Regions from separate parts of the Bacillus paramobilis genome, predicted to be linked through region 2. Evidence: predicted binding sites of a transcription regulator. Region 2 holds the regulator's gene; the other holds the start of a gene.
What was found. The regulator Rex, encoded in region 2, represses fermentation and respiration genes when NADH is low (regulators of the CRP and FNR family bind a similar motif). The targets are predictions, from matches to a motif close to TTGTGAAATATTTCACAA.

Region 1 (14,987 bases), 1.3 Mb from region 2:
TTCGCAAGCTTGAACGTGATGAGTTAATTGAAGAGCTTGTGAAGTCTTACTTGAAACATCATCGTGAGGAGTAGTTTATGCGGATATTAGGTTTAGATGTAGGTACAAAAACAGTCGGAGTTGCAATGAGCGACGAAATGGGCTGGACAGCGCAAGGACTGGAAACAATCAGGATTAACGAAGAACGAGGTCACTTTGGTTTTGATCGTATTTCTGAGTTAGTAAAGCAGTACAATGTGGACAAAATAGTAGTAGGTTTACCTAAAAATATGAATGGTACAATTGGCCCACGTGGTGAAGCGTGCCAACAATTTGCAGAAAACCTACGAGAGCTGTTACAATTAGAAGTTGTAATGTGGGACGAGCGTTTGTCAACGATGGCAGCGGAACGTCTGCTCATTTCAGCTGATGTAAGCCGTAAGAAGCGAAAGCAAGTAATCGATAAGATGGCTGCAGTCGTAATCTTACAAGGATTTTTAGATAGTAAATAAGAGGTGACCAAAATGGAAGAAAATCAAATTACAATTGTAGACGAAAAAGGTAACGAACATTTATGTGAAATTATTTTCACTTTTGATGCTGAAAAATTTGGCAAAAAATCGTACGTAGTCTTCTCTCCAATCGGTGAAGTAGACGAAGATGGAGACCAAATTTATGATGCAATGGCTTATGAGCAAAATGAAGAAGAGGGCGGAAGTTTACTTCCAATCGAATCTGAAGAAGAGTGGGAAATGGTACAAGAAATGTTCAACACTCTAGCTGATGAGCAAGAAGCTGAATAATAAGTACTGAAAAGATGGACGACATATAGTCCATCTTTTTTTATATATAAAATGAAAGATTTTTTGTCGAAACCTTGCAATCCTTTGTAGTATAATGAGACGGATTGTAGAAAAATAAAATGTCTATCTAAAAAAGATAAATAAATTTATTGTGTTTTTATGTCGTGTTGTATAGAAAGATATACATACGGTCTACAATTTAATTAAGGAGGAAGAGTGTTGATAGAGAATCAAGTGAAAAAGAAGCGTAGACGTCTTTTTTTATTTTCGATTATTGCACTGCTTTTAGTTTGTGGTTCAGTCTATGCGTATATTTTATCCGCATTAGGACCAGTTGATAGCGGGAATAAAAAAGAGATTGAAGTAGAAATTCCCAAGGGATCATCTACTAGTAAAATTGGTGAGATTTTAGAAGAAAAAGGTGCTGTGAAAAACAGTACAGTTTTTAGTTTTTATACAAAGGCTAAATCGAAAAATTTACAAGCGGGTACATATTTATTAAATCCTTCAATGAGTGCCTCCGATGTAATTGAACAAATGTCATCTGGTAACGTTCATCGTCCAGCTCTTTATAAAGTGACGATAAAAGAAGGTGCGCAAGTAACTGAAATTGCAGAAACGGTTGCAAACGAATTAAAGTGGAATAAAGATGATGTTGTACGTCAATTAAATGATAAAGCATTTATTCAAAAAATGCAGCAAAAGTATCCGAAGTTATTAACGGATAAAATCTTTGATAGCAATATTAAATATCCATTAGAAGGTTATTTATATCCTGCGACGTACTCTTTCTATAAAAAAGATACGACGTTAGAAGAAATTGTAATTCCGATGCTTGAGAAAACGAATGCAATCATTGTTCAAAACGAGGCAAAAATGAAAGCGAAGAACTGGGATGTTCATCAGCTGTTAACATTGTCTTCACTTATTGAAGAAGAGGCAACAGGCTTTACAGATCGTCAAAAAATCTCTAGTGTCTTTTATAATCGTTTAGCGAAAGGTATGCCACTGCAAACTGATCCAACGGTATTATACGCACTTGGAAAGCATAAGCAACGTGTATTATACGAAGATTTAAAGATAAACTCACCGTACAATACGTATGTTGTGAAAGGATTGCCGGTTGGTCCAATCGCAAACTCTGGTAAACATTCAGTGGAAGCGGCGTTAGAGCCTGCGCAAACAGATTATTATTATTTCTTAGCTGCACCAACTGGTGAAGTGTACTATGCGAAAACATTAGAAGAGCATAATGCATTAAAGCAAAAATATATTACGAAAAAACAGTGAAAAGGGGAGGGGTAGCGAAAAATGTCGCACATCCCTCTTTTTTGTGGTAAAATATATCGGGTTAAAAACTGGCAGAAGAATCGTTTTTAATATCAAAACGGGACGTACAAGCTAAGGGTAAAGCTGGCTTGTATTTTTATTGCATTCTATGTGTGAAAAGACGTCATAGAGGCACTTCTCCATGTAAATAAGGAGGACCATTATGGAGGATGCAGTTAACGAGTACCTATTATCATTTATTGATCCAAAAGATAAATTAATTCTTGAAATGGAAGATTATGCGAAAGAAAATCATGTGCCGATTATGGATCGACTTGGAATGGAATTTATGTTGCAATTTTTACGTTTAATTGGACCAAAAAGCATTTTAGAGCTTGGTACAGCAATTGGTTATTCTAGTATTCGTATGATGCAAGCTATTCCAAATTCTCGCATTGTGACAGTTGAACGCAATCGCGAGCGATATGAAAAAGCGCTTGAATATATAGAACGTTCACCAGTTAAAGAGCGTATTTCCGTTATTTACGGTGATGCGTTAGAAACAGGTGAGCAAGTAGAAGAACATGGAACATTTGACGTTATTTTTATTGATGCAGCAAAAGGACAATATCGTCGCTTTTTTGACTTATATGAACCGTTATTAAATCCTGGTGGCGTAATTATTTCAGATAATGTTATGTACCATGGGCTTGTAACGACAAAAGAGAAAATTGAAAACAGACGTACACGTGGTTTAATCCGTCGTATTAAGACGTATAATGAATGGCTTATGAATCATGAAGGATATGATACAACGATTTTCCCAATTGGTGATGGAGTAGCTGTTAGTAAAAAGAGAGGGTGACCAAGGTATGAAGAAACCTGAATTGTTAGTAACGCCAAAAGCAGTGGCGGATATCGAACCTCTTGCGAAAGCAGGAGCAGATGCGGTAATGATCGGTGAGCAAAAGTTTGGTTTACGTTTAGCAGGGGAATTTTCACGTGAAGATGTGAAACAAGCTGTGAAGATTGCACATGAGAACGGTGTGAAAGTATACGTAGCAATGAACGCTATGTTTCACAATGATAAAGTAGACGAATTAACAGATTATGTTGCATTTTTAAACGAAGTAAGTGTAGATGCAATTGTTTTCGGAGATCCAGCAGTATTAATGGCGGTCCGAGAAGTAGCGCCAAATATGCAATTGCACTGGAATACAGAAACAACAGCAACAAACTGGTTTACTTGTAACTACTGGGGACAAAGGGGAGCAAAACGTGCTGTATTAGCTCGTGAGCTTAGCTTGGATGAAATTGTTGAATTAAAAGAAAATGCTGAAGTGGAACTTGAAGTGCAAATTCACGGTATGACTTGTATGTTCCAATCGAAGCGTTCATTAGTAGGAAACTACTTTGAGTATCAAGGACGTAATCTTGACATTGAAAAGAAAAAATATGAAGAGAATATGTTCTTATATGACCCAGAGCGTAACAATAAATATCCAATTTATGAAGATGAAAATGGTACTCACATTATGAGTCCAAACGATATTTGTTTCATCGATGAGTTAGAAGAGCTAATTGACGCTGGAGTCGATAGTTTAAAAATTGATGGTGTACTAAAAAGCTCTGCATACATTATTGAGGTAACGAAGAAATATCGTAAAGCAATTGATTTATGTGTAGAAAATCGTGATGCGTATTATGACGTGAAAGACGATTTATATAAAGAGATAGAAGAAATGCAACCAGTAAATCGTCCGTTAGACACAGGATTCTTCTTTAAAGAGACGGTTTACTAAACGAGGAGGGTGTAGGAAATGACTGTACAAGAAATTTCACGAGTGATCGATGGCAAACGCGTTATTGTGAAGAAACCTGAACTGTTAATCCCTGCGGGTAACTTAGAAAAATTAAAAGTAGCTATCCATTACGGGGCAGATGCTGTATATTTAGGTGGACAAGAATTTGGTCTTCGTTCGAATGCAGGTAACTTTACACTGGAAGATATGGCAGAAGGTGTTGAATTTGCAAAGAAATATGGAGCAAAAATATATGTAACAACAAATATCTTTGCACATAATGAAAATATGGACGGGCTAGAGGAATATTTAAAAGGGATTGAAAAAGCTGGCGTAACGGGAATTATCGTTGCTGATCCGCTTATTATTGAGACGTGTAAACGTGTAGCGCCTTCTGTTGAAGTGCATTTAAGTACACAACAATCACTATCCAACTGGAAAGCAGCACAGTATTGGAAAGAAGAAGGTTTACATCGTCTTGTGTTAGCTCGTGAAGCAAGCTATGAAGAAATGAAAGAAATTAAAGAAAAAGTGGATATTGAAATTGAAGCATTTGTCCATGGTGCAATGTGTATCGCATATTCAGGCAGATGTACGTTAAGTAACCATATGACAGCACGTGACTCTAACCGTGGTGGTTGTTGTCAATCTTGCCGTTGGGACTATGATTTAGTTCAAACAGTATCACAACATAAAGATGCAAAAGAGCTTCCTCTATTCCAAGAAGAAGATGCTCACTTTGCAATGAGTCCAAAAGACTTAAATTTAATTTTATCAATTCCGAAAATGATTGAAATTGGAATTGATAGCTTAAAAGTTGAAGGACGTATGAAATCAATCCATTACGTAGCGACTGTAGCAACGGTATACCGTAAAGTAATTGATGCGTATTGTGCGGATCCGGATAATTTTGAGTTTAAACAAGAATGGTTAGATGAGCTTGATAAATGTGCAAATCGTGATACAGCTCCGGCATTCTTTGAAGGGGTTCCAGGACATCAAGAGCAAATGTTTGGAAATCATAGTAAGAAAACAACGTATGATTTCGCTGGTTTAGTGTTAGATTATAATGAAGAAACGGGCATCGTAACGATTGAGCAACGTAATCATTTCAAACCAGGACACGAAGTGGAGTTCTTTGGACCAGAAATAGAAAACTTTACGCAGACGGTGGAGAAAATTTGGGATGAGGATGGAAACGAATTAGATGCAGCGAGACATCCGCTGCAAATCGTGAAATTCAAAGTGGATCAACCAGTGTATGTGAATAATATGATGCGCAAAAGCATACTTCAATAAGAAAGAGTTGATAGTCGAATGGGGACGAATAAGCCTGTTGTAATTGGAATTGCTGGTGGTTCGGGATCAGGTAAAACGAGTGTAACGAAAGCGATTTTTGACCATTTTAAAGGTCATTCTATTTTAATCTTAGAGCAAGATTATTATTACAAAGATCAAAGCCATTTACCAATGGAAGAGCGTTTAAAAACAAATTATGATCATCCGCTTGCGTTTGATAATGATCTGTTAATTGAACATTTGCAGCAGTTGCTTGCATATGAGCAAATTGATAAGCCTGTATATGACTATACATTGCATACGCGTTCAGAAGAAGTTATTCCAGTTGAGCCGAAAGATGTAATCATTTTAGAAGGAATTCTTATTTTAGAAGACCCACGTCTTTGTGAGTTAATGGACATTAAGCTATTCGTTGATACAGATGCAGATCTTCGTATTTTACGCCGCATGCAGCGTGACATTAAAGAGCGCGGTCGTACGATGGATTCAGTTATTGATCAATACGTAAGTGTTGTACGTCCAATGCACAATCAATTTATTGAGCCTTCTAAGAAATTTGCGGATATTATTATCCCTGAAGGTGGACAAAACCATGTTGCAATTGATATTATGGTGACAAAAATTGCAACAATTCTTGAACAAAAAGTAAATTTGTAATAGCATAGTAAAAGATATACGATAGGAAGGGATTTTTTCCCTTCCTATCGAATACAATGAAACATGCAACCTCATCTATATATAGGTGAGGGCATATTTATATCAACTTTCCATACATATCTTCTTTATATAAAGAAGAATTGGGAATACGGGGTTGTATGTGACAACTCCGCTAGTACAGGCGTGCTAGAAACCTCCGCTATACATATAAGTGGGGGAGTTTTCATATGGAACTCCTCTTTTTTTCGGGGGATTGGTATATAAAAGGAGTGGAAAATATGGCAACAGAAAAAACATACCCTATGACGCAAGAGGGTAAGCAAAAGTTAGAGAACGAACTTGAAGATTTAAAAACGGTAAAACGTAAAGAGGTTGTAGAGCGCATTAAGATTGCACGTAGCTTCGGAGATCTTTCTGAGAACTCTGAGTACGATGCAGCGAAAGATGAGCAAGCGTTCGTAGAAGGACGTATTACACAATTAGAAAACATGATTCGTAACGCAGTTATCATCACAGATAATGGCGAAGAATCTACAGTTGTTACATTAGGTAAAACAGTAACATTTAAAGAATTACCAGGTGGAGATGAAGAATCTTACACAATCGTAGGTAGCGCAGAAGCAGATCCATTTGAAGGAAGAATTTCTAACGATTCTCCAATTGCAAAAAGCTTATTAGGTAAGCAAATTGGTGAGAAGGTAGCAATCCAAACTCCAGGTGGAGAAATGCAAGTAGAGATTATCTCTGTAAAATAATAAAAAATCACTCGTGTAAAAGCGAGTGATTTTTTTATTTGTATAAAAGATGAAACACTCCGTCCAAACTATAATGGACGAGGTGTTTTTTATGAAAATAAAACGGAGAATTACAATTGTTTTAATTTGTTTTATAGGTGTCATGCTTATTTTACTTTGTCGTTTACTTCAAATACAAATTATAGATACAGAATCATTTACAGATCGTAAGATAAATTTAATTGAAAAAAGTGTTACACAACGGACGCAGTCCATTACGGTAGATGATGGACGAGGCCATTTTATAGATCGGAACGGTAAGGAAATAGGTGAGAAAAAGTATCCTGTTTTAATTGTTTTTCCATTTCTACAAATAAAAAATGACATGTTAGAGAAAATTGCGCATATCATTGGTGTGTCGAGACAAGAGATTGAAAGTCAAATGAAAGACAAGAAAAGTGCATTTATCGTGCAAAGGGGAGATGGACCATTTCACTTGGCACGAGAGCAGATGGAGAAGGTGAATCAATTAAATGTATTAGGTATTGTAGCAGCTGAAGTTCGTTTACGGCAAACTGACGCGATGAATCATTTAATTGGCAATGTAGGGGAGAATGAACGAGAATTTCAAAAACGATACGGAGAAGTAAGAAGAATTTCAAGGAAAACGCCAATTGGCATTTCAGGATTGCAGCAATCATTTGATGAATTTCTTTTGACCGATGGAGAGGCAAAAGTATTGTATCAAGTGGACCGACAAGGAGAACCGATTTTTGGAAAACAAGCGAAATATACTGCGCCAGGAAATCCATTTTATCCAGTGACGATTCAAACTACTTTACATAACGGATTACAGCAAAAAGCAGAAGAAGTGGTTGAAGCAAGCGAAATAAAGAAGGGAGGACTAGTATTACTTGATGTAAAGAAAAATGAAATTTTAGCGATGGTCAGTAAACCATCTGTGCAGGTGAAGGATGAGCGCTTATATACAACTACACTTGAAAATCAAATGTTAACACCACATTTTCCCGGTTCTGTTTTTAAAACAATAGTTGCAGCGGCAGTGATTGATCAAAATGAAAATGTGTTAAATCGTACATTTAATTGTAATCAAGATTTATATGGTGAAGACCACCCGCAAGTTATGATGGGTACACTTAGTTTTAAAGAGAGCTTTGCTAGAAGCTGTAACAGGACGTTTTCAGAGTTAGGTAACGAGCTAATACAAAAGGATAAGATGGTGTTAGAAACTTACGTAGCAGCTTTAGGAGCCGCTGGTAAGGTTGGATGGAAAGGTTCTGTATTTCATACAACTCATTTTGAGCAAATGCCAGAGGAGAAGAAGGTTACGATTTGGGGTAGTGAAGGAAATAAGAATAGTAAAAAGGCGGTAGCGCAAACAGCAATTGGACAGAAAGATGTACGTATGTCACCTCTAGCGATTGCAAATATGATGGCGACGATTGCTAGGGATGGAGAAAAGATGGAAGTGAAAGCTGTGGAAAAAATAAAGTATAAAAATGGAACGGACTTTTATACTTTTGAAGACCATACATTAGGTGGAAAACAGCTTTCGTATGAAGCGGTGAAAACATTACAAGAGTTATTAAGGGGCGTTGTAACAACGGAGAAAGGAACAGGAGCAGCATTCAGGTCGTTGCCACTAAGTGTCGCAGGAAAATCTGGGACAGCGCAAACAGGAAAAGGGACGAAAGTGAATCGGTGGTTTGCAGGTTATTTTCCGTATGAAAATCCAAGATATGCTTTAGTTGTCGTGGATATAGAAACGAATAGTAGTGAAAATAAAGTTACACCTATTTTCAAAGCTATCGTAGAATCAATCTATCGATTAGAGAATGAAAAGTAATCTTGCAATTCATAGTGAAATGTTTTCATTTCGTGAAAATATTATTGTAAATGTTCAACCTTTCTAGATTTAATGTTACAATAGCAAGTATGAAAAACTGCATGGAGGTTTGAAGAATGGCAGGAGGATCTAGATTCCAACAGAAACAACAAAAACGTCGTCAAAACGGTGTTTTAAATATTGCAATTGCAATTGTATTAATATTAGTAGCTATTGTATCATATCAATTGTTTGTTCCTGAAAGAAAAGAACAAGCGTCTTCTAGTGATAAAAAAGTAGCTCAGCAAACAACGAAAGAGAATAAGGCTGAGAAAGCTAAAGGTAAAGAAGAGACGAAGAAGAACGAGCAAGATAAGGCAGATGCTAAGAAGCAGGAAGAAGAGAAGCAAAAGGCTGAAGAAGAACAGAAAAAAGCTGAAGAAGAAGCGAAAGCTAACGAGAAAGTATCAGCTGAAAAAACACAGCCAAAGGCAACTGACGCTTATACGAAACCTTCTTGGAAGCCAGTAGGTACAGAGCAAGGTGCAACACCTGCGATGACGTTTAAAAAAGGTACAGCAGATTGGAATGAGATGAATCAAGCTATTTCAGCTGCAATTGACGTTCCAGTAGAGCAATTAGTTATCCATAGAATTGGAAATAACGGTAAGAATAAAGCTTACGGTAACGTACAAGATAAACAATCAGGCAAAAAATATTATGTGAATATTGATTGGGTAGACAATGAGGGCTGGAAACCAGTACTTGTTCAAACTCTAAACTAAAAAAGAGAAGCTCCTTAGGGGCTTCTCTTTTTTAGTTAGCGTAATTTCTTTAATTTAAAATGAACAACCGCGCTATAATATGGTCTTTTGCTTTCGGGATCCATAACCATTTGATGCGAGATGTGATGAACTTCAAGCATAAGTGCTTTATTATTATCGATTTGTTCACTAATTTTTCGTTCCAAAGAAGCTAAGTCTCCTGCTTCGAAAAACTCTACTTTATCTTCTAACATTTCAAAGGTAAATGACACGAAGACGACCCCTCTCCTATGTAATCAACTATAGTGTAACAAAGAAAAGAAGGAAATACCATGTACATTTCAATTGACATTTTTGGAAAGAGGGCATATTATACTGATAAAACCGATAAGAAAAAGGGGAATTTTTATGGGTACAGAATTTAATGGTTTATTTGATGAGTGGGCTCATACGTACGACTCATTTGTACAAGGCGAAGATATACAATATAAAGAAGTTTTCGCCCGTTATGAGGACATTCTAGAGGATGTAGTTAACAAGTCATTTGGTAATGTATTAGAATTTGGTGTTGGTACAGGTAATTTAACAAATAAATTATTACTTGCTGGCCGCACAGTTTACGGTATAGAACCGTCACGTGAAATGCGCATGATTGCAAAAGAGAAATTACCGCAAGAGTTTTCCATTACAGAAGGTGATTTTCTTTCGTTTGAAGTCCCAAATTCAATTGATACCATAGTAAGCACCTATGCATTTCATCATTTAACAGATGATGAAAAAAATGTAGCGATTGCGAAGTATAGTCAATTGCTAAACAAAGGTGGTAAAATAGTGTTTGCTGATACGATATTTGCAGATCAAGATGCATATGATAAAACTGTTCAAACAGCAAAACAAAGAGGTTTTCATCAGTTAGCAAACGATTTGCAAACGGAATACTATACACGTATTCCAGTCATGCAGTCTATTTTTGAAAACAATGGCTTCCATGTAACGTTTACGAGATTAAATCATTTCGTTTGGGTAATGGAGGCAACTAAGCAATAGAAAGAGGGATTAGATTGAGAATTGCTGTAATTGGAGCAATGGAAGAAGAAGTACGTATTTTACGTGACAAATTAGAACAAGCAGAAACAGAAACGGTTGCGGGTTGTGAATTTACGAAAGGACAATTAGCAGGACATGAAGTAATCTTGTTAAAGTCTGGTATTGGTAAAGTAAATGCAGCGATGTCAACGACAATTTTATTAGAAAGATATAAGCCTGAAAAAGTAATTAATACTGGTTCAGCTGGTGGCTTCCATCATTCTCTAAATGTTGGAGATGTAGTTATTTCAACAGAAGTTCGTCATCATGACGTAGATGTAACAGCATTTAACTATGAGTATGGTCAAGTACCAGGAATGCCGCCTGGATTCAAGGCTGATGAAGCATTAGTTGCATTAGCTGAGAAATGTATGCAGGCAGAAGAAAATATTCAAGTTGTAAAAGGTATGATCGCAACAGGTGATTCATTTATGAGTGATCCGAACCGCGTTGCAGCAATTCGTGATAAATTTGAAGATCTTTATGCAGTAGAAATGGAAGCAGCAGCTGTTGCACAAGTATGCCACCAATACGAAGTTCCGTTTGTTATTATTCGTGCACTTTCTGATATTGCTGGTAAAGAATCAAATGTTTCATTTGATCAATTTTTAGATCAAGCAGCTCTTCATTCTACAAACTTTATCGTAAAAGTACTAGAAGAGTTAAAGTAATGTAACAAAAAGGCAACTGTCTCATATAAAGAAAATACATACAGTTGCCTTTTCTTTATTGGCAAATAAGGGGGAGAACACGATGAATGTATATCGTGGAGTTCATGAGTTGATTGGTCATACACCAATTGTAGAAATTACTCGTTTTTCACTTCCGGAAGGGGTCCGTTTATTTGCAAAGCTTGAATTTTATAACCCAGGTGGAAGCGTTAAGGACCGTTTAGGAAGAGAATTAATCGAAGATGCTCTAGAAAAAGGGCTTGTTACCCAGGGTGGAACAATTATTGAACCGACTGCTGGAAATACTGGTATTGGACTGGCACTTGCAGCGTTACAACATGATTTACGCGTTATTGTTTGTGTACCAGAGAAATTTAGTATTGAAAAGCAAGAACTAATGAAAGCACTAGGTGCAACGGTCGTGCATACACCAACTGAGCAAGGAATGACCGGTGCAATTGCAAAAGCAAAAGAATTAGTAAATGAAATACCGAATTCATACTCTCCAAGTCAGTTTGCGAATGAAGCAAACCCACGTGCTTATTTCAAAACATTAGGTCCTGAACTTTGGGATGCACTGAACGGAGAGATTAACATATTTGTTGCTGGAGCAGGAACTGGTGGTACATTCATGGGGACTGCATCTTATTTGAAAGAAAAAAATGTAGATATAAAAACGGTTATTGTGGAACCAGAAGGGTCCATTTTAAATGGTGGTAAAGCTGGTTCGCATGAAACCGAAGGGATTGGCCTTGAATTCATCCCACCATTTTTGAAAACATCTTATTTTGATGAAATTCATACAATTTCTGATCGAAATGCATTTTTACGAGTGAAGGAATTAGCCCAAAAAGAAGGACTGCTTGTTGGGAGCTCGTCAGGAGCAGCATTTCATGCAAGTTTACTGGAAGCAGAGAAAGCGGCGCCAGGTACAAACATTGTAACGATTTTTCCTGATAGTAGTGAGCGCTATTTAAGTAAAGACATATACAAAGGATGGGAATAAAAAATGAGAGCAAAGACAAAGTTAATTCATGGTATTCGCATAGGAGAACCTTCAACTGGATCTGTAAATGTACCGATTTATCAAACAAGTACGTACAAACAAGAAGCAGTTGGTAAGCATCAAGGATATGAATATTCACGTACAGGGAACCCAACACGTGCAGCTTTAGAAGAAATGATTGCTGTATTAGAAAACGGTCATGCTGGTTTTGCATTTGGTTCAGGAATGGCTGCTATTACAGCTACAATTATGTTGTTCTCAAAAGGTGACCACGTTATTTTAACAGATGATGTGTATGGTGGAACGTACCGCGTTATCACGAAAGTATTAAATCGCTTCGGTATTGAGCATACATTTGTAGATACAACAAATCTAGAGGAAGTTGTAGAAGCAATTCGTCCAAACACGAAAGCGATTTATGTGGAAACACCAACGAATCCATTACTGAAAATTACTGATATTAAGAAAATATCTACTCTTGCTAAAGAGAAAGATTTATTAACAATTATCGATAACACATTCATGACGCCATATTGGCAGTCGCCGATTTCTTTAGGAGCAGACATTGTACTTCATAGTGCAACGAAATATTTAGGAGGTCATAGTGACGTAGTTGCAGGCCTAGTAGTTGTAAATAGCCCGCAATTAGCAGAAGACCTTCACTTTGTACAAAACTCAACAGGAGGCATCCTTGGCCCGCAAGATAGCTTCTTACTACTTCGTGGTTTAAAAACATTAGGAATTCGAATGGAAGAGCATGAAACGAATTCACGTGCAATTGCTGAGTTTTTAAATAACCATCCAAAAGTAAATAAAGTATATTATCCAGGTCTTGCCTCACATCAAAACCATGAATTAGCAACAGAACAAGCAAATGGATTTGGTGCTATTATCTCATTTGATGTAGATAGTGAAGAAACATTAAATAAAGTACTAGAGAAATTACAATACTTTACACTTGCTGAAAGTTTAGGAGCAGTAGAAAGTTTAATTTCTATCCCATCTCAAATGACACATGCATCAATCCCAGCAGATCGCCGCAAAGAATTAGGAATTACAGATACATTAATTCGTATTTCTGTCGGTATTGAAGACGGTGAAGATTTAATTGAAGATTTAGCACAAGCGCTAGCATAATAAAAATGCACTGCTAATATAGAGCAGTGCATTTTTATTATATTATTTTGTGAAATATTTCACAAAATAGACATACACAAACGAAATAATTTCATGTATATTAAGTTCATGAAATGTTACTCACGAACAATCTTGTGAAATTATTCACAAACAATGAGGTTCATGTAGGAAAGCAACTCTATTTTTTTGCGCTAATCGGGACTTATTATGACCTATAGGGTCTTATTTAGTCCACGATAGCAGAATAGGAGGAATTTACATGGTAGTCAAAGAGAAAGTTGTAAATGAAATGCAGGAAGTAAAAGAGATGATTGATACGTTAGTGAATAACGGTCAAAAGGCCTTACAAGCATTAGAAAGTTTTACACAAGAGCAAATTGACAACATTGTTCATGAAATGGCATTAGCAGGTGTTGATCAACATATGCCGCTTGCCAAGTTGGCTGTTGAAGAAACGGGTCGTGGTGTATATGAAGATAAATGTATTAAAAATATTTTTGCTACTGAATATATTTGGCATAGCATAAAGAAAGATAAAACAGTAGGGATTATTCACGAAGATCCTCATGAAGAAATAATAGAAATTGCAGAACCTGTCGGTGTAGTAGCTGGGGTAACGCCAGTAACGAATCCAACGTCGACAACAATGTTTAAAGCATTAATCGCGATAAAAACGAGAAATCCAATTATTTTCGCATTTCATCCTTCAGCACAAAACTGTTCCATTGCAGCGGCGAAAACAGTATATGATGCAGCGGTGAAGGCGGGTGCACCAAAACATTGTATTCAGTGGATTGAAAAACCTTCTGTAGAAGCTACGAAACAATTAATGAACCATGAAGGTGTTGCGCTTGTTTTGGCAACTGGAGGAGCAGGTATGGTGAAATCAGCTTATTCTACTGGAAAACCAGCGCTAGGTGTAGGTCCTGGTAATGTACCATGCTATATAGAGAAATCAGCGCATATAAAACGGGCTGTTAATGATTTAATTTTATCAAAAACATTTGATAACGGTATGATTTGTGCATCAGAACAAGCAATCATTGTAGACAAGGAAATTTATGATGATGTGAAAACAGAAATGATTGCAAACAATTGTTACTTTGTAACAGAAGAAGAGAGAAGAAAATTAGAAAAGCTTGTTATTAATGAAAATACATGTGCAGTAAATAGTGATATTGTAGGGAAATCAGCACAGTACATTGCCGCATTAGTTGGAATTACTGTGCCTGAAAATACAAAAATGCTTGTAGCTGAAATACAAGGTATCGGAGCAGCATATCCACTATCTCGTGAGAAACTGAGTCCAGTATTAGCTTGTGTAAAAGCAAATTCACAAGAAGAGGGACTTACATATTGCGAAGACATGTTAGACCTTGGTGGTTTAGGACATTCAGCAGTTATTCATTCTACAAATAAAGAAGTACAAAAGCAGTTTGGATTACGTATGAAAGCTTGCCGTCTTATTGTAAACGCCCCTTCATCACAAGGTGGAATCGGTGACATATATAATGGATTTATTCCATCACTTACGCTTGGTTGCGGTTCGTATGGGAAAAACTCAGTTTCTCAAAACGTAACAGCGACGCATTTATTAAATATAAAAAGGTTGGCAAATAGAAAAAAGAATATGCAGTGGTTCAAATTACCACCAAAAATTTATTTTGAAAAACATGCGACAGCATATTTAGCAAATATGCCTAACATTTCACGTGCATTTATTGTAACGGATCCAGGAATGGTTGAGCACGGATATGTAGATACGGTTACGCATTATTTACGTAAACATGCAAATGATGTAAAAGTTGAAGTTTTCTTTGAGGTCGAGCCAGATCCATCAGATGAAACTGTCTTTAAAGGTGCGGAAATGATGAGAAGTTTTAAGCCAGATGTAATTATTGCACTTGGTGGTGGTTCAGCGATGGATGCAGCGA
Region 2 (14,987 bases):
GTTTGCTTTTTCGTTGTAATTTCACTAGCCTTTTCATAATCTGCATATATTTCTGGTAAGCAAAGTTGATCTTCTAACGTAGCAATTTCTTCTTCAAATTCTACAATGTTTTGTTCTAGCTCCTCAATTTTTCGGGTGCGTTGACGTTCTAATTGTTTACGCTCTTTTTCTTCGAGATAATTTAATTTTTCTTGAGCTACAGTTTTTTGAACAGGTGCTTGGTTTTCTTGCTGTTCTTGTTGTTCAAATGCTGCGCGTTCAATCATTTCATTTTTCTTTTCAACGTAGTAATCGTAGTCACCTAAATATTCCTGTGCACCTTCTGTTGATAACTCAACAACGGTCGTCGTTACACGATTAATAAAGTAGCGGTCATGTGAGACAAATAGAAGGGTGCCTGGATAATCAATTAAAGCATTCTCCAAAATCTCTTTACTATTTAAATCAAGATGGTTCGTAGGTTCATCAAGAATTAATAAATTCGATTTTTGCATCATAAGTTTTGCAAGAGCTAATCGAGCTTTTTGTCCACCACTAAGAGAAGATACTGGTTTTAGTACATCATCCCCTGTGAATAAGAAGTTACCTAATATCGTACGAATTTCTTTTTCAGGCTGCAGTGGATATTCATCCCATAACTCATTTAAAACTCGCTTAGAAGATGTTAAGTTTGCTTGTTCTTGATCATAATAACCAACCGAGACGTTGGATCCGAAAGAAACATCACCATGTAATAGTGGCAACTTATTCACAAGTGATTTTAATAATGTCGATTTCCCGATTCCGTTTGGACCAACTAAAGCAACACTATCCCCGCGAGTTAAGCGCATTGTTACATGTTCAATAATTGGATCCTCATCATAGCCGATAGTTGCATCCTTTACTTGTAAAACATCATTTCCACTTTGTTTTTCGATATCGAAGTGGAAGGAAGCTGACTTAGAATCACCTAATGGTCTTGTTAATAATTCCATTCGGTCTAATTGTTTACGACGGCTTTGGGCACGTTTTGTCGTCGATGCACGTGCTATATTTTTTTGAACGAAGTCCTCAAGCTTAGCGATTTCATCTTGTTGTTTTTCATAACGTTTCATTTCTTGCTCGTATAGCGCTGATTTTAAGTCTAAATATTTACTGTAGTTACCAACAAATCGTCTGCTTTCTTTATTCGAAATTTCATATACTTGTGTAACGAGTTTATCTAAGAAATAACGGTCATGGGAAACGATTAGTATTGCGCCAGGATAGCCTTGTAAATATTGTTCAAGCCATGTTAATGTTTCGATGTCTAAATGGTTTGTAGGCTCGTCCAAAATAAGTAGGTCCGGTTTCGTTAATAATAATTTACCGAGAGCTAAGCGTGTTTTTTGTCCACCGCTTAATGTAGAAATCGTCGTCTGGTGCGTTTCAACTGGGAAGCCAAGCCCACTTAAAATTGAACGAATATCTGCTTCGTACTGATAGCCACCTTGATCTTTATAATTTAATTGTAATTGGTCATAGTCAGCTAATAATCTTTCATATGTAGCCTCGTTTGAAAAGTTTTCTTCTTTGCCCATTTCTTGCTCTAGCCTTCGAAGCTTTGTCTCCATTTGCTGCAGGTGTGTAAAGACGGTTAACATTTCATCCCAAATTGTTAAAGACGTTTCTAACCCGGTATTTTGAGCTAAGTACCCGATTGAGACATCTTTTGGTTTTATAATTTCGCCGCCATCATGAGATAGCTCACCAGCTATTATTTTTAATAACGTAGATTTACCGGCTCCATTTCGTCCGACTAATGCGATACGATCTTTCGTTTGAACTTCCAATTTTATGTTTGCAAGAATCGTTTCTGCACCGTATAATTTCGAAAGCGCGTTTACTTGTAATAAAATCAATGTTTTCACCTCAAATAATTTCTTAACTTTGCCATGTTTATATTTCTCAATCATACTAAAAATAGTGTATAGTTTAAAATAAAGAGAGAATACTTCTTCTCTTTATTATACAGGGAAATTCATGAGTGCTAAACTTCTGTATTTGATTCAAGTATATGAATAAAGATAGGAAGAGAGGAGAGGTTATATGGATCAGCAAAAAATTCCACAGGCCACTGCCAAACGATTGCCTCTATACTATCGATTTATCCAAAACTTATCTCTTTCTGGTAAGCAACGTGTTTCATCAGCCGAATTGAGTGAAGCGGTAAAGGTTGATTCCGCAACGATTCGAAGAGATTTCTCATATTTTGGAGCGTTAGGGAAAAAAGGTTATGGATATAACGTAAATTATTTATTATCATTTTTCCGTGAAACACTCGACCAAGATGATATAACACGTGTAGCACTTATTGGAGTAGGTAATTTAGGGACCGCTTTCTTACATTATAATTTCACGAAAAACAATAATACAAAAATTGAAATGGCGTTTGACGTTAGTGAAGAGAAAGTCGGAACAGAAATCGGGGGCATTCCTGTATATCATTTAGATGAATTAGAAGAACGTTTATCAACTGATATACAAGTGGCAATATTAACAGTACCCGCTACAGTAGCACAACCTGTAGCAGATAGATTGGCAGAAACGAATGTGCATGGTATTTTAAATTTCACACCAGCACGCTTAAATGTGTCAGACAATATAAGAATTCATCATATTGATTTAGCGGTAGAGTTACAAACACTTGTTTACTTTTTAAAGAATTATCCACAATAAAACGCAGAGGAAGCGACCTCTGCGTTTTATTATTGTTTTTTCTTTGTGAATTTAACTAAGATAAGGCGAAGTGCCAAATTAAAATCAATTGTTGCCATAACTGCAAATAGTATTGTCCACATATTCCAGATTGTATCTGTTACGTTCGTAATGGCGAAGCGTGTAAAGATACACCCTAGAAGGAAGTACAATGCAGCCATGAACAATGGTGAGTTTCTCATACTAAAAATCCTCCGATAAAGCCTTGCATTTTTTCAGCTTCTTTAATCATTTCTTGAATTTGTTCATTGCTCATTAAAACTTGAGCAACTGCAACTAATGTATTCATAGCAACATGAGCTGCGATAGGGACGATAATACGCTTCGTTTTTACATATAAAAAGGCGAATACGAGCCCCATAGAAGTGTATACCAATAGGTGAGTAAAATCAAAATGAATTGCTGCGAATACGAGAGAACTAATGATAGCAGCAATAAAGAAGTTAAACTTCTTATAAAGTGTACCAAATAAAATTTTTCTAAATACGATTTCTTCCAAGATAGGTCCTATTATAGATATGACGATAAGGAACCAAGGTGTCGTCCTAGCAATATCCATAAGTCTCGCTGTATTTTCTGATCCAGGTTTAATTCCTAATAAACGCATTTCTATCATGCCGGCAATACTTTGCGAGAAAAATGCTAAGAAGAAGCCGATAAAAATCCAACCAATCGTAGCTGGAATAGTAGAACGCGTTGTATCTAAACGTCTGTCGCGAATATCTGTTCTAAGTAACCAAAGTACGATACATAATGCAATAAAGAAGCTAATGATTGCCCAGTGGCCAGTTATGAGTTGAAATTTCTCTTCTCTAGTAAAGCCCCTGTTATCATAAAGTCCAGTTTTCAGCAGAAGTGGTAATCCAGCAATGGATGATAACTGCATTAAAATGTATGTAACGATAATCCACCAATATTGTTTTTTCAAATGGTTTAACCATCCTTTCTAACTCTAGTGTATGAGATAAGGTAGGATAACATGTAAATATGCTACCTACGATATAAACCTCGCTTAAATTATGTTTTTTTCGTAAATCCGTATTTGAAATTATAATAGAAGACAGGAGAAAGTTGTGTGTATAGCGAAAACAACTTAGGGTGTCCTTTCATATTGTAACATACGAGTAGTGGAAACAACGATTCATATAGTAAAGGTAGAAGAAGAGGGACTCTATATAGAAAAAGTGTATAGCTGAATTTGCGAAAAAATTATGATTTTTTTACTTGCAAAAGAAATTGAGATTATTTATTATTATAAGTGTGTTAGCACTCGGGTGACTTGAGTGCTAATAAATAAAATTTACATAACAAAATGAGGAGGTTATTGTTCATGCTAAAGCCATTAGGTGATCGCGTTGTAATTGAGCTTGTTCAAGCAGAAGAAAAAACAGCAAGTGGTATTGTATTACCAGACACTGCAAAAGAAAAACCACAAGAGGGTAAAGTTATTGCAGTAGGTACTGGTCGAGTGCTTGAAAATGGTGAGCGTGTTGCTTTAGAGGTAGCAGCAGGTGATCTTATCATCTTCTCAAAATATGCAGGTACTGAAGTGAAATACGAAGGTACTGACTACTTGATTTTACGTGAAAGTGACATTTTAGCAGTTATCGGTTAATTATATAAATCTTAAAAAATCCAAGGGGGTCAATTATTATGGCAAAAGATATTAAATTTAGTGAAGAAGCACGTCGTTCGATGCTTCGCGGTGTCGACACTCTTGCAAACGCAGTAAAAGTAACGCTTGGACCAAAAGGTCGTAACGTTGTACTTGAGAAAAAATTCGGTTCACCACTTATTACAAATGACGGTGTAACAATCGCAAAAGAAATCGAATTAGAAGATGCATTCGAAAACATGGGTGCAAAATTAGTAGCAGAAGTTGCTAGCAAAACAAATGATGTAGCTGGTGACGGAACAACAACTGCAACTGTATTAGCACAAGCTATGATTCGTGAAGGTCTTAAAAACGTAACAGCTGGTGCGAACCCAATGGGTCTTCGTAAAGGTATCGAAAAAGCTGTTACTGCTGCAATTGCAGAATTAAAAGAGATTTCTAAACCAATTGAAGGTAAATCTTCTATCGCACAAGTAGCTGCTATTTCTGCAGCTGACGAAGAAGTAGGTCAATTAATCGCTGAAGCAATGGAGCGCGTTGGTAACGACGGCGTTATTACTTTAGAAGAATCTAAAGGATTTACAACAGAATTAGACGTAGTAGAAGGTATGCAATTTGATCGTGGATATGCATCTCCTTACATGATTACTGATTCTGACAAAATGGAAGCAGTTCTTGATAACCCATACATCTTAATTACTGATAAGAAGATTTCTAACATCCAAGAAATCTTACCAGTATTAGAGCAAGTGGTACAACAAGGTAAACCACTTCTTATCATCGCTGAAGACGTAGAAGGCGAAGCTTTAGCTACATTAGTAGTGAACAAACTTCGTGGTACATTCAATGTAGTAGCTGTTAAAGCTCCTGGATTTGGTGACCGTCGTAAAGCAATGCTAGAAGATATCGCAATCTTAACTGGTGGCGAAGTAATCACTGAAGAATTAGGTCGTGATTTAAAATCTGCTACAATTGAATCTTTAGGACGCGCTGGTAAAGTTGTTGTAACGAAAGAAAACACAACTGTAGTTGAAGGTATCGGAAATTCACAACAAATCGAAGCTCGCATCGGTCAAATCCGCGCGCAATTAGAAGAAACTACTTCTGAATTCGATCGTGAAAAATTACAAGAGCGTCTTGCAAAACTTGCAGGTGGCGTAGCAGTAATTAAAGTAGGTGCAGCAACTGAAACTGAGTTAAAAGAGCGCAAACTTCGCATTGAAGATGCACTTAACTCAACTCGTGCAGCAGTAGAAGAAGGTATCGTTGCAGGTGGTGGTACTTCACTTATGAACGTATACACGAAAGTAGCTTCTATCGTAGCTGAAGGCGATGAAGCAACAGGTATCAACATCGTACTTCGCGCACTAGAAGAGCCAGTTCGTCAAATCGCAATCAACGCTGGTCTAGAAGGATCTGTAGTTGTAGAGCGTCTAAAAGGCGAAAAAGTAGGCGTTGGTTTCAACGCAGCTACTGGCGAATGGGTTAACATGCTTGAAACTGGTATCGTAGATCCAGCTAAAGTAACTCGCTCTGCACTTCAAAACGCAGCATCTGTTGCAGCTATGTTCTTAACAACTGAAGCTGTAGTAGCTGACAAACCAGAACCAAATGCACCAGCAATGCCTGACATGGGCGGCATGGGCATGGGCGGTATGGGCGGAATGATGTAATTCCGTTTGCTCGAAAAACATCCATTTCTATATAGAAATGGATGTTTTTTTATGTTTTTTAGAAAAGGAAATGAATTTCTGTAGAATTTTGTCGCTTTCTCTCTTGACCATATCGATACTTCATTGTTAGAATCTAGGAAGATAATATAAAACAATCCTTCATATATCCTCGATGATATGGTTTGAGAGTCTCTACCGGGTTACCGTAAACAACCTGACTATGAAGGCAGTGCGTCTTATATTTATAAAGAGCGGAAGACTATCTTTCTTTATAAAGCCAGACCCCTGCCTTTTCTTTGTTATGAGACTAGAGGCGGAGGACTGGCTTTTTTTATTATATTAGTAATGCTTTTTGCCAAATTGGTGAAAATATTTATATACGAGAACTAACGTTGGGGTGATTATTTTGAAGAAGCAGCATGATACAATTATCGTTTTAGATTTTGGGAGTCAGTACAATCAGTTAATAGCACGTCGAATTCGTGAGTTCGGTGTATACAGTGAACTTCATCCACATACAATTACTGCAGAAGAAATTAAAGCAATGAATCCAAAAGGGATTATCTTCTCTGGTGGACCAAATAGTGTATACGGTGAAGGCGCATTACATTGTGATGAAAAAATCTTTGAACTAGGATTACCGATCTTCGGTATTTGTTACGGTATGCAGCTTATGACACAACACTTCGGTGGTAAAGTAGAACGTGCAAACCACCGTGAGTATGGAAAAGCTGTTCTTAAAGTAGAGAACGAATCAAAATTATATACGAACCTTCCAGAAGAGCAGGTTGTATGGATGAGTCATGGTGACTTAGTAACTGGTTTACCTGAAGGATTCGTAGTAGACGCAACAAGTGAGTCTTGTCCAATTGCTGGTATGAGCAATGAAGAGCAAAACTTATACGGTGTACAATTCCACCCAGAAGTACGTCACTCTGAGCACGGTAACGATTTAATTAAAAACTTCGTATTCGGCGCATGTGGTTGTTCTGAAGGATGGAACATGGAGAACTTTATCGAAGTAGAATTAGAGAAAATTCGTGAAACTGTTGGAGACAAAAAAGTACTATGCGCACTTAGCGGCGGTGTAGACTCTTCTGTTGTAGCAGTGTTAATTCATAAAGCAATCGGCGACCAATTAACATGTATTTTCGTTGACCACGGCTTACTTCGTAAAGGTGAAGCAGAAGGCGTTATGAAAACATTCAGCGAAGGCTTCCACATGAACGTTATTAAAGTGGATGCACAAGAACGTTTCATGAACAAGTTAAAAGGTGTAGAAGATCCAGAACAAAAACGTAAAATCATCGGTAATGAATTCATTTACGTATTTGATGATGAAGCTTCTAAATTACAAGGTATGGACTTCCTAGCACAAGGTACACTTTACACAGACATCGTTGAAAGTGGTACAGCAACTGCACAAACAATTAAATCTCACCATAACGTTGGTGGACTTCCAGAAGACATGCAGTTCAAATTAATTGAGCCTTTAAACACGTTATTTAAAGATGAAGTACGTGTATTAGGATCAGAACTAGGAATTCCTGATGAAATCGTATGGCGTCAACCATTCCCAGGTCCTGGTCTTGGTATTCGTGTATTAGGTGAAATCACAGAAGAGAAATTAGAAATTGTTCGTGAATCTGATGCGATTTTACGTGAAGAAATTATTAAAGCGGGCTTAGACCGTGAAATTTGGCAATACTTCACTGCCCTTCCTGGTATGCGTAGCGTAGGTGTTATGGGTGATGAGCGTACTTACGATTACACAGTAGGTATCCGTGCAGTAACATCTATCGACGGTATGACAGCTGACTGGGCACGTATCCCTTGGGACGTATTAGAGAAAATCTCTGTACGTATCGTAAACGAAGTAAAACACGTTAACCGTATCGTGTATGATGTAACGAGTAAGCCACCAGCAACTATTGAGTGGGAATAGTATTATAAAAAGATCCATCTATCGCTCATGCATAGATGGATCTTTTTTTATTTCCAAGTATAATACGAACGAAAATATAAAAGTTTATAAAAATGTTCGTTTTTAAATTGACAAAAATACTTTCAAGAGTTAATATGAGTATGTAATTCAAACGAAAAGTGAATATTATGCCGTCGTATAATATCGGGGATATGGCCCGAAAGTTTCTACCTAGCTACCGTAAATGGCTTGACTACGAGGCGTTTTTATAAAGGTGAGGGGAATCTTATCTTTATTCATAGAACGCTTCCATGTATATGCAATGGAAGCCTTTTTTATTTTTAATAGATAAAAGAGGGCTAGGCAGATTACGGCGAGTAATCATATAACGGGGGAAACGTAAGATGAAACGCTATTTTCAGTTTGATGAACTCGGAACAAATTATAAAACAGAGTTCATAGCGGGTTTAACGACATTTTTATCTATGGCTTATGTACTATTTGTCAATCCTGCTACGCTGTCACTTGGAAATGTTAAAGGGTTACCGGCAGGTACAGGAATGGATCCAGGTGCAGTATTCGTTGCTACAGCATTAGCAGCGGCGATTGGTTCGTTAATTATGGGGATCTTCGCGAAGTATCCGATTGCTTTGGCACCGGGTATGGGAATTAACGCGTTCTTTGCTTATACGGCAGTGTTAACGATGGGTATTCCGTGGCAAACAGCAATTGCTGGAACATTAATGTCAGGTATTATCTTTATTATTCTTACAGCTTCAGGTATTCGTGAAAAAATCATTAATGCAATTCCATCGGAGTTAAAGTTTGCAGTAGCGGCAGGTATCGGATTGTTCATTGCATTCCTTGGATTCCAAAATGCCGGAATTATCGTGAAAAATGATGCTGTTCTTGTTGGATTGGGGGATTTAACAAAGGGCACAACGTTACTAGCAATCTTCGGGGTTGTTACGACAATCATCTTCATGATTAAGAAAGTTAATGGTGCAGTGTTCTACGGTATGATTCTTACAGCGATCTTAGGAGTAGCAACAGGATTGATCGATACTCCGAAAGCTGTAGTGGGAGCAATACCGAGCCTAGAACCGACGTTCGGTGTGGCGTTAACGCACTTTGGAGATATTTTCACTGTTCAAATGGTAATTGTTATTATAACGTTCTTCTTTATCGATTTCTTTGATACAGCAGGTACACTTGTAGCGGTTGCGAATCAAGCTGGATTAATGAAAAACAATAAATTACCACGTGCAGGAAAAGCGTTATTTGCAGATGCGATTGCAACTGTAATCGGTGCGATCCTAGGTACATCAACAACAACGTCTTACATTGAATCTTCTGCAGGGGTAGCAGCGGGTGGACGTTCTGGATTTACAGCAGTTGTAACAGCAGGATTCTTCTTGCTGGCACTATTCTTCTCGCCGTTATTAAGTGTTGTAACACCAGCTGTAACGGCACCAGCTTTAATTATTGTAGGAATCTTAATGGTTTCATCTTTAGGTGAAATTGATTGGAAGAAATTCGAGATTGCAGTACCAGCATTCTTTACAATCATTTCAATGCCACTTACGTATAGTATTGCGACAGGGATTGCAATTGGGTTTATCTTCTATCCAATTACAATGGTAGTAAGCGGTCGTCGTAAAGAGATTCATCCAATTATGTATGTTATGGGAGTTTTATTCGTACTATATTTCATCTACGTTCGTAAATAAAAGGGGTTTTTGAAAGGTCTAGACTTAAGGGGAGTCTAGACCTTTTTTGCGTCTTCAGAAAATCTTAAGGATTTCCGAGCGTTTTTCTTCAGAAGTTTTCCTATAATAGAAGTTAGGGATTAAAAAAGTGATGGGGGAGATATTGTGGCAAACGAAACAATACTTGTCGTAGATGATGAAAAAGAAATTAGAAATCTTATTACAATCTATTTAAAGAATGAAGGATATAAAGTATTGCAAGCAGGGGACGGAGAAGAAGGATTACGTTTACTAGAAAAAAATGAAGTACATCTCGTCGTATTAGATATTATGATGCCGAAAGTAGACGGTATTCATATGTGTATGAAAGTAAGAGAATCGAAAGAAATGCCAATTATTATGCTTTCTGCGAAAACGCAAGATATGGATAAAATTTTAGGGTTAACAACAGGTGCAGATGATTACGTAACGAAACCATTTAATCCGTTAGAGTTAATTGCAAGAATTAAATCTCAGTTACGTCGTTATATGAAGATGAATGGTTTTTCTATTCAAAATGAGGACGAGTTAGAAATTGGAGAGATGAAAATAAACATCTCAACCCATAAAGTCATTGTGGATGGAGAAGAAGTGAAACTGACCCCAAGGGAGTTTTCTATTTTAGAATTACTGGCTCGTAATCCGGGTATGGTCTTTAGCGCGGAACAAATTTATGAAAAGGTTTGGAACGAAAGGTCTTTCCAGTCGGATAACACGGTAATGGTTCATATTCGGAAAGTGCGTGAAAAGATTGAAGAGAATCCAAGGAAGCCAATATATATAAAAACAGTATGGGGAGTGGGGTATAAGATTGAAAAAGATATTTAATCCATTTACTTATGTGAGGAAAATTCGAGAATTAATTGGAAAGATAGTGAAGAGTGTGAAACGGAGTATACGAATTCAACTTATTACTGCATTTACTGCTTGTGCGTTATTAGGGCTTTTGTCAGCGAAGGCAGCAGCGCCGTTTTTTGAGAATGCGAATCGAGAGGCGACGATCGATTATCGGAATGGGATGGAACAAATTAACCAACAAGCTCAAAGTGTGGCGAATAGTTCAGTTCATGAAAATAAATTAGAAGCTATCTCAAGTATGATTGAAATAGAGAATCAAAATTTAGAACGAGACTCTAGAGCTTTAAAAGTATTAGTTACTGACGAGAGTGGTAAAGTTTTATATAAAACAAAGCAGGCACAAGAAGAGCAAATTGATTTGCATAATACAATTCGTAATGCATCATCGTTTGCGATTAATTATATGAATGGTAGAAAAGAATTTGAAAGTACGAGAAAAGAATTTATAGCTTTTGCACCTATTACAATAGAAGATAAGAATTTATACATGTTTGTTAGTGGGATTCCAGAAGGTGAAGTAATATATGATACGCAAGAAGGGCCGTTTCCATTTTTCATAGGTGTACTCGTATTCATTTTCTCTTTCTTCTATATAACAAAGAGAAAGATGAAGCAAATTGAAGCGATGGCACAAGGTGTAAAGGAAATAGAAAAAGGAAACTTAGCGTACCGTATTGAGAAAAAAGGTGAAGATGAGATTGCGTCTTTAACTGAGAATATTAATAATATGGCAGAAGAGCTTATGAATAATATAGAAAAGGAACGTAAATTAGAGAAGCAAAAGAACGAGCTTATTACGAATGTATCTCACGATTTACGTACACCACTGACTTCTATTATGGGTTACTTGCGATTACTTCGAGATTCTAAATATGAAAATAAAGACCAACATGATGAATACACGAGAATTGCTTTTGCAAAGTCGGAGCAGCTAAAGAATTTAATAGAAGATTTATTTGAGTATACGAAGTTAACAAATGAGCAAGTTATATTAGAAAAACAAGAGGTTTGTATAAATGAGTTATTAGAGCAATTAATAGAAGAGTTAGTACCGCAAGCAGAAGAGCATGGACTTACGTTTGTTAAGAAGTTTCCTGAGGAACGTGCCTATGCAGCGGTTGATTCGGAAAAGATGGTTCGTGTATTTGATAATTTATTAATGAACGCGATTAAGTATAGTAAAGATGATGGGGAGATAAAAGTTTCTCTTCAAAGGCAGCGCCGGGATATACAAATTGTAATTGCGAATCATAGTGAAGAGTTTACGAGAGAAGAGTTAGGGAGTTTGTTTGAACGTTTTTATAAGAAAGATCAATCTAGAAGTAGAGTAACAGAAGGATCGGGACTTGGATTGGCGATTGCGAAAAGTATTGTTGAGTTGCAAGGTGGTAGTATTCGAGCGGAATATGAAGATGGTATTATTCAGTTTATTGTCTCATTACCAATTATAGAAAAATAATAAACGTATAGAATGCTATATGATAAAAAGGCTTATTTAAAAAGAAATAAGCCTTTTTATATTTTTTTAGAAAAACATATTGACGATTGTGGGTTAGGGGTGTAATATAGGATAAGTCGCCGATGCAATAACGCAGAACGCGGCAAACGAAATAAAAAACTTAGTTGACATTAACTAACGAAGATGTTAACATAAGGGAGTCGCAAATGAGCGACCAAGTAGTTCTTTGAAAACTGAACGAAACAAACAACGTGAAACGTCAATTTTTATTTTTAGATGCTAGACAAACTAACTTTATTGGAGAGTTTGATCCTGGCTCAGGATGAACGCTGGCGGCGTGCCTAATACATGCAAGTCGAGCGAATGGATTGAGAGCTTGCTCTCAAGAAGTTAGCGGCGGACGGGTGAGTAACACGTGGGTAACCTGCCCATAAGACTGGGATAACTCCGGGAAACCGGGGCTAATACCGGATAACATTTTGAACTGCATGGTTCGAAATTGAAAGGCGGCTTCGGCTGTCACTTATGGATGGACCCGCGTCGCATTAGCTAGTTGGTGAGGTAACGGCTCACCAAGGCAACGATGCGTAGCCGACCTGAGAGGGTGATCGGCCACACTGGGACTGAGACACGGCCCAGACTCCTACGGGAGGCAGCAGTAGGGAATCTTCCGCAATGGACGAAAGTCTGACGGAGCAACGCCGCGTGAGTGATGAAGGCTTTCGGGTCGTAAAACTCTGTTGTTAGGGAAGAACAAGTGCTAGTTGAATAAGCTGGCACCTTGACGGTACCTAACCAGAAAGCCACGGCTAACTACGTGCCAGCAGCCGCGGTAATACGTAGGTGGCAAGCGTTATCCGGAATTATTGGGCGTAAAGCGCGCGCAGGTGGTTTCTTAAGTCTGATGTGAAAGCCCACGGCTCAACCGTGGAGGGTCATTGGAAACTGGGAGACTTGAGTGCAGAAGAGGAAAGTGGAATTCCATGTGTAGCGGTGAAATGCGTAGAGATATGGAGGAACACCAGTGGCGAAGGCGACTTTCTGGTCTGTAACTGACACTGAGGCGCGAAAGCGTGGGGAGCAAACAGGATTAGATACCCTGGTAGTCCACGCCGTAAACGATGAGTGCTAAGTGTTAGAGGGTTTCCGCCCTTTAGTGCTGAAGTTAACGCATTAAGCACTCCGCCTGGGGAGTACGGCCGCAAGGCTGAAACTCAAAGGAATTGACGGGGGCCCGCACAAGCGGTGGAGCATGTGGTTTAATTCGAAGCAACGCGAAGAACCTTACCAGGTCTTGACATCCTCTGAAAACCCTAGAGATAGGGCTTCTCCTTCGGGAGCAGAGTGACAGGTGGTGCATGGTTGTCGTCAGCTCGTGTCGTGAGATGTTGGGTTAAGTCCCGCAACGAGCGCAACCCTTGATCTTAGTTGCCATCATTAAGTTGGGCACTCTAAGGTGACTGCCGGTGACAAACCGGAGGAAGGTGGGGATGACGTCAAATCATCATGCCCCTTATGACCTGGGCTACACACGTGCTACAATGGACGGTACAAAGAGCTGCAAGACCGCGAGGTGGAGCTAATCTCATAAAACCGTTCTCAGTTCGGATTGTAGGCTGCAACTCGCCTACATGAAGCTGGAATCGCTAGTAATCGCGGATCAGCATGCCGCGGTGAATACGTTCCCGGGCCTTGTACACACCGCCCGTCACACCACGAGAGTTTGTAACACCCGAAGTCGGTGGGGTAACCTTTATGGAGCCAGCCGCCTAAGGTGGGACAGATGATTGGGGTGAAGTCGTAACAAGGTAGCCGTATCGGAAGGTGCGGCTGGATCACCTCCTTTCTATGGAGAATTGATGAACGCTGTTCATCAATATAAGTTTCCGTGTTTCGTTTTGTTCAGTTTTGAGAGAACTATCTCTCATATATAAATGTATGTTCTTTGAAAACTAGATAACAGTGTAGCTCATATTTTTTAATTTTTAGTTTGGTTAAGTTAGAAAGGGCGCACGGTGGATGCCTTGACACTAGGAGTCGATGAAGGACGGGACTAACGCCGATATGCTTCGGGGAGCTGTAAGTAAGCTTTGATCCGAAGATTTCCGAATGGGGAAACCCACCATACGTAATGGTATGGTATCCTTACCTGAATACATAGGGTAAGGAAGACAGACCCAGGGAACTGAAACATCTAAGTACCTGGAGGAAGAGAAAGCAAATGCGATTTCCTGAGTAGCGGCGAGCGAAACGGAACATAGCCCAAACCAAGAGGCTTGCCTCTTGGGGTTGTAGGACATTCTATACGGAGTTACAAAGGAACGAGGTAGACGAAGCGACCTGGAAAGGTCCGTCGTAGAGGGTAACAACCCCGTAGTCGAAACTTCGTTCTCTCTTGAATGTATCCTGAGTACGGCGGAACACGTGAAATTCCGTCGGAATCTGGGAGGACCATCTCCCAAGGCTAAATACTCCCTAGTGATCGATAGTGAACCAGTACCGTGAGGGAAAGGTGAAAAGCACCCCGGAAGGGGAGTGAAAGAGATCCTGAAACCGTGTGCCTACAAATAGTCAGAGCCCGTTAATGGGTGATGGCGTGCCTTTTGTAGAATGAACCGGCGAGTTACGATCCCGTGCGAGGTTAAGCTGAAGAGGCGGAGCCGCAGCGAAAGCGAGTCTGAATAGGGCGTTTAGTACGTGGTCGTAGACCCGAAACCAGGTGATCTACCCATGTCCAGGGTGAAGTTCAGGTAACACTGAATGGAGGCCCGAACCCACGCACGTTGAAAAGTGCGGGGATGAGGTGTGGGTAGCGGAGAAATTCCAATCGAACCTGGAGATAGCTGGTTCTCCCCGAAATAGCTTTAGGGCTAGCCTTAAGTGTAAGAGTCTTGGAGGTAGAGCACTGATTGAACTAGGGGTCCTCATCGGATTACCGAATTCAGTCAAACTCCGAATGCCAATGACTTATCCT

Region 1: a site for Rex is predicted at 13,101-13,118, ahead of adhE (bifunctional acetaldehyde-CoA/alcohol dehydrogenase). Genes of this name have one in related genera too.

What each region holds. Positions count from the first base shown of each region.
Region 1 covers NZ_CP151108.1:1,065,829-1,080,815, forward strand. Annotated here, with positions in the region: gene AABL52_RS05525 (IreB family regulatory phosphoprotein) at 1-74, shown strand, start outside; gene ruvX (Holliday junction resolvase RuvX) at 78-491, shown strand; gene AABL52_RS05535 (DUF1292 domain-containing protein) at 504-782, shown strand; gene mltG (endolytic transglycosylase MltG) at 1,002-2,072, shown strand; gene AABL52_RS05545 (O-methyltransferase) at 2,275-2,916, shown strand; gene AABL52_RS05550 (peptidase U32 family protein) at 2,924-3,853, shown strand; gene AABL52_RS05555 (peptidase U32 family protein) at 3,872-5,152, shown strand; gene udk (uridine kinase) at 5,171-5,809, shown strand; gene greA (transcription elongation factor GreA) at 6,088-6,564, shown strand; gene AABL52_RS05570 (peptidoglycan D,D-transpeptidase FtsI family protein) at 6,656-8,410, shown strand; gene AABL52_RS05575 (YrrS family protein) at 8,527-9,174, shown strand; gene AABL52_RS05580 (YrzA family protein) at 9,210-9,425, opposite strand; gene AABL52_RS05585 (class I SAM-dependent DNA methyltransferase) at 9,562-10,200, shown strand; gene mtnN (5'-methylthioadenosine/S-adenosylhomocysteine nucleosidase) at 10,215-10,910, shown strand; gene AABL52_RS05595 (O-acetylserine dependent cystathionine beta-synthase) at 10,993-11,916, shown strand; gene AABL52_RS05600 (bifunctional cystathionine gamma-lyase/homocysteine desulfhydrase) at 11,920-13,053, shown strand; gene adhE (bifunctional acetaldehyde-CoA/alcohol dehydrogenase) at 13,313-14,987, shown strand, end outside.
Region 2 covers NZ_CP151108.1:5,012,303-5,027,289, reverse strand. Annotated here, with positions in the region: gene AABL52_RS25570 (ABC-F family ATP-binding cassette domain-containing protein) at 1-1,880, opposite strand, end outside; gene AABL52_RS25565 (redox-sensing transcriptional repressor Rex) at 2,068-2,697, shown strand; gene AABL52_RS25560 (YdiK family protein) at 2,727-2,918, opposite strand; gene AABL52_RS25555 (CPBP family intramembrane glutamic endopeptidase) at 2,915-3,664, opposite strand; gene groES (co-chaperone GroES) at 4,067-4,351, shown strand; gene groL (chaperonin GroEL) at 4,390-6,024, shown strand; purine riboswitch at 6,164-6,265, shown strand; gene guaA (glutamine-hydrolyzing GMP synthase) at 6,431-7,969, shown strand; purine riboswitch at 8,123-8,224, shown strand; gene AABL52_RS25535 (NCS2 family permease) at 8,353-9,678, shown strand; gene AABL52_RS25530 (response regulator transcription factor) at 9,823-10,524, shown strand; gene AABL52_RS25525 (ATP-binding protein) at 10,508-12,013, shown strand; rRNA gene AABL52_RS25520 (16S ribosomal RNA) at 12,308-13,859, shown strand; rRNA gene AABL52_RS25515 (23S ribosomal RNA) at 14,006-14,987, shown strand, end outside.